One region of the Streptomyces sp. NPDC058674 genome, then DNA from elsewhere that is predicted to be linked to it. Evidence: predicted binding sites of a transcription regulator. Region 1 holds the regulator's gene; the other holds the start of a gene.
What was found. Region 1 encodes HspR, which represses chaperone genes until heat shock. Its sites were predicted from a motif close to TTGAGNNNNNNNNNCTCAA; they were not measured.
Positions count from the first base shown of each region.

Region 2: lon (endopeptidase La) is a predicted target of HspR. The motif match lies at 1,217-1,235, and genes of this name have one in related genera.

Region 1 is NZ_JBHXSC010000009.1:112,288-114,736, forward strand. It holds gene ACFWU6_RS07670 (helix-turn-helix transcriptional regulator) at 1-937, shown strand, start outside; gene ACFWU6_RS07675 (heat shock protein transcriptional repressor HspR) at 1,031-1,501, opposite strand; gene dnaJ (molecular chaperone DnaJ) at 1,503-2,449, opposite strand, start outside.
Region 2 is NZ_JBHXSC010000005.1:10,731-13,179, forward strand. It holds gene lon (endopeptidase La) at 1-1,194, opposite strand, end outside; gene ACFWU6_RS04135 (nuclear transport factor 2 family protein) at 1,344-1,775, opposite strand; gene ACFWU6_RS04140 (PadR family transcriptional regulator) at 1,865-2,434, shown strand.

The DNA.
Region 1 (2,449 bases):
GTACGCAAGTGCGCTCAGCTCTGGTCGAATCGCCCGCGAAGAGGTCGAGCAGGTGCCCTGCCTGCTGGAATTCGCGCTGCTGCACCCTGATCCGGACGACGACAACTGGCTCCGCCCGGTTCCACCCTCGGTGGCATTGGCTCAACGCCTCCACCCGCTGGAAAGGGAGATCCTGCAACGCAGGCGCTCTTCCATCGAGCTTACCGAAGCATTTGAGCCATTTATGGCCATCAGCGCGCTGACCCCCGCACCCACGCACGCGATCACCGTGCTGGAGGGATTCAACAGGATCAACGCGGCGCTGAACGTCGCGACCGCCGAGTGCCAGGGCGAAATGCTCACCATCCAGCCGGGCGGCGGGCGTTCCGAGCACATTCTCAACCAGGCGATCGAGCGGGACCAGCCGCTCATCCGACGCGGCGTCAGCATGCGCACCCTCTACCAGCACACCGTCCGGCACAGCCGCGGCACGATGGCCTACGTCGACCGGATGGCCAGCGGGAAGGTCGAGATCCGGACGTTGGAGGAGCTGGTCGAGCGGCTCATCATCTGTGACGAATCGGTCGCTTTCATACCGGCCAGCGACGACCAGCAGATCGCCCTGGAGCTCCGCCACCCGGCCCTCGTGCGCTATCTGGTGCGCGTCTTCGAGCAGCTGTGGCGCCGGGCGACCCCGCTCAACGAGCAGATCCCCTACGACCCCACGCCCTCGGGCATCTCCGGCGTGCAGCGCTCCATCGCCCAGCTCCTCGTCGAAGGGCACGTGGACGAGGCCATCGCCCGTCGGCTGGGCATGAACGTCCGCACCTGCCGTGCGCACATCGCCAAGCTCGCCACCGCCCTGGGCAGCGGCAGCCGGGCCCAACTGGGCTACCTCATCGCCCAGTCGGGCATCCTCGGCCGGGTATCGGGCCCCGCCCGGGAGCCGCGGCTCTGACGGCGCCCGCGCCCGTACGCCGAAGGCCCCGCCGGCGGACCGGGCGGGGCCTTCGCACACATCGCGCGCGGACGGTTCGGTCCGGCGGTCCGTTCAGTCCAGCGGACGCTTGGGCGTGGGACGCCACACGACCAGGGCGCTGCCGGGCCGCGGCGGCTGGTACGGGACCAGGTCGCGCCGGTACGAGGCGTGCACCTGCGCCTCGCGGGCCTGGAGCGTGGCCGCCGCGCCGTCCACCGCGGCGGAGAGCTCGGCCACGCGCTGCTGGAGCGCGGCGACCTGGTTCTCCAGCTCGATGATCCGCTTGATGCCGGCGAGGTTGATGCCCTCGTCCTGGGACAGCGCCTGCACCGTGCGGAGCAGCTCGATGTCGCGGGCCGAGTACCGCCGGCCGCGGCCGGCCGTACGGTCCGGGGAGACGAGGCCGAGCCGGTCGTACTGCCGCAGGGTCTGCGGATGCAGACCCGAGAGCTGGGCGGCCACCGAGATCACGTAGACCGGGGTCTCGTCGGTGAGCTGGTACGCCCCACCCAGACGGGAGGACTGTCGTCGGCGGCCGTCCATCTCATGCTCCCTTCGCGGACTCGAACAGGGCGGAGCGCGGGTCTTCCGACTCCGTCGCCTCGCGGTAGGTCTCCAGCGCCTCGCGCGCCTTGTCCGACAGCTCTGCCGGAACGGCGATCTCCACCGTCACCAGCAGGTCGCCGCGGGTGCCGTCCTTGCGGACCGCTCCCTTGCCGCGGGCCCGCATGGTCCGGCCGCCGGGGGTGCCCGCCGGCAGCTTCAGCGTCACCGAGGGGCCGTTCAGGGTCGGGACCTTGATCTCGGCGCCCAGGGCCGCCTCGGCGAAGGTCACCGGGACGGTGACCGTCAGGTTGTCGTCCTTGCGGCCGAACACCGGGTGGGAGTCGACGTGCACGACGACGTAGAGGTCACCCCCGGGACCTCCGCGCTCGCCCGGCGCACCCTTGCCGCGCAGCCGGATCCGCTGGCCGTCGGAGACGCCCGCCGGAATCCGGACCTGCATGGTGCGCGAGGAGCGGGCGCGCCCGCTGCCCTTGCAGATGTCGCAGGGGGTCTCCGCGATCAGGCCGCGGCCCTTGCAGTCCGCACAGGGGTCGGTCAGCGAGAAGCCGCCGCCGCTGCCCCGCGAGACCTGGCCGGTGCCGACGCAGGTCGGGCACACCCGGGGGGTGCCGTTCTTGTCGCCGGTGCCCGAACAGGCCTTGCAGGGGGACTGGGAGGACATCCGGAGCGGGACCGTGGCCCCGTCCACCGCCTCCGTGAAGGAGAGGGTGACCTCCGACTCGATGTCCTGGCCGCGGCGCGGCTGGGCACGGGTGCCCGTACCGGCGCCCGCGCCGGCGCCGCCGCGGTTGAACAAGCCGCCGAAGACGTCACCGAGGCCGCCGCCGAAGCCGCCCGGAGCGCCCTGCTGCTGCCCGCCGAAGAGGTCGCCGAGGTCGAAGTTGGAGAAGCCGCCGCCCCCGCCGGGACCGGGGCGGAAGCCCC
Region 2 (2,449 bases), on a different contig from region 1:
CACCTCGGCCTCGTCCCGCACGCCGCCCAGCGCGACCCGGACGAACGTGCGGCCCATTGCGTGGGCCACGGATTCACCCAAGGAGGTTTTTCCGACCCCAGGAGGTCCGACGAGCGCGAGCACGGCGCCGCCGCGGCGGCCGCCGATCACGCCCATGCCGCGCTCGCCGCGCCGCTTGCGCACGGCGAGGTACTCGGTGATGCGGTCCTTCACGTCGCTCAGCCCGGCGTGCTCGGCGTCGAGCACGGCGCGGGCGCCCCGGATGTCGTACGCGTCCTCGGTCCGCTCGTTCCAGGGCAGTTCGAGGACGGTGTCGAGCCAGGTGCGGATCCAGGAGCCCTCGGGGCTCTGATCGCTGGCCCGCTCCAGCTTCTCGACCTCCTTGAGCGCGGCCTCGCGCACCTTCTCGGGGAGGTCGGCGGCCTCGACGCGGGTGCGGTAGTCGTCGGACTCCTCGCCGTCCTTCTCGCCGTTCAGCTCGCGCAGTTCCTTGCGTACGGCCTCCAGCTGGCGGCGGAGCAGGAATTCGCGCTGCTGCTTGTCGACCCCGTCCTGGACGTCCTTGGCGATGGACTCGGCGACGTCCTGCTCGGCGAGGTGGTCGCTGAGCGCCTTGACGGCGAGCCTCAGCCGGGCGACGGGGTCGGCCGTCTCCAGCAGTTCCACCTTCTGGGCCAGCGTCAGGAAGGGCGAGTAGCCGGAGTTGTCGGCGAGGGCGGAGACGCCCTCGATCTGCTGGACGCGGTCCACGACCTGCCAGGCCCCGCGCTTCTTGAGCCAGCTGGTGGCGAGCGCCTTGTACTCGGTGACGAGTTCGGCGACGGCGCCGGGCAGCGGGTCGGGCACCTCCTCGTCGACGGTCTCCCCCTCGACCCAGAGCGCGGCTCCGGGTCCGGTGGTGCCGGCGCCGATGCGGACCCGGCTCCGGCCGCGGATGAGCGCCCCGGGGTCGCCGTCGGACAGCCGCCCGACCTGCTCGACGGTTCCGAGGACGCCGGTGGCCGCGTACGTCCCGTCGACCCGCGGCACGAGCAGCACCTGGGGCTTTCCGGTGCCGGCGGCGGCCTGGGCCGCTTCCACGGCGCCGCGCACCTCCGCGTCGGAGAGGTCCAGCGGTACGACCATCCCCGGCAGCACGACCTCGTCGTCGAGCGGCAGTACGGGCAGGGTGAGCGTGACGGACGTCGAAGCCATGATTTTCCCTCCGGCAGTGAAGTTGAGCTATGCCGACTCAATGCAGCTGCGCCGCCCGATGTTCCCCACGGCCCGTTCGCCCGGGGCGAACGGGCCGGAGGGGTACCGCTCCAGGGCCTCGTGCCAGGGCCTCGGACTGGAGCCCCGGGCTAGGGGAGGAGGCCGTCGGCGGCCAGGCCCTTGCGGACCGCCTCGCCGAGGGCCTGGACCGCGGACAAGGGGCGGACCATCACCGTCAGCTCCTTGATCAGGCCGTCCCCGTCGAACTGGAAGAGGTCCAGCCCGTGGATCTGCCGGCCGTTCACCACGGCCCGGAAGATCAGGATCTCCGACGGGGCCCGCTCCCCGCCGTCCCCGCCGGTCTCGGCCGTGCCCTCCAGCTGTCCGACGTAGCGGAAGTCCTCGAAGGTGCGCAGCAGGACCCCGAGGAGCCCGAGCACCGCGGGCCGGCCCTCGAAGGGGGTGAACGTGACGGGGCTGTAGAGGCGGACGTCCTCGGTGAACAGCCCCGCCATGGCGGCGAGGTCGCGCGCCTCGACGGCCGCGCGGAAGCGTGCGGTGGTGGTGTCAGCGGTGTCCATGAACCCTCCTGGTACTCAAGAATGTGATTAGTCATATTCTTGAGTAGGATGCGGGTGCGGACAAGGGAGCGGGTGGAGGGAGTGCCTCGATGGCGTTGAGACATGCCGTACTGGCGGCGCTGCTGGACGGGGAGTTCAGCGGTTACGAGCTGGCCAAGGCCTTCGACCTGGGGGTGGCGAACTTCTGGCACGCCCTGCCCCAGCAGCTCTACGCCGAGTTGGCCAAGCTGGAGGCGGACGGGCTGGTCACGGGCCGCCAGGTGGTGCAGGAGACCCGCCCCAACAAGCGGCTCTTCCGGGTCACCGACGCCGGGCTCGCCGAGCTGGAGCGCTTCGCGGCGGCCCCGTCGAAGCCCTCGTTCATCCGGGACGACCTCCTCGTGAAGGTCCAGGGCATCGACCGCGTCGACGCCGGGCCGGTGATCGCGCAGCTGGAGGCGCGCGCGGCCGCCGCCGAGGCCAAGATCGAGCTGCTCGCCAAGCTGCTGGCCCGGATGCGCGGCGACGTGGACGAGGAGGAGTTCCTGCGCCACGGCGCACCCGTCGGCCCGTACCTGACGTGCCGGCGCGGCCTGGCCTTCGAGCAGGAGCACCGGGACTGGTGCCGGGGCACCGCCGCGGTCCTGCGGGAGCGGGAGGTGCCCCGTGCGGGACGCTGACCTGCCCGGAACCGG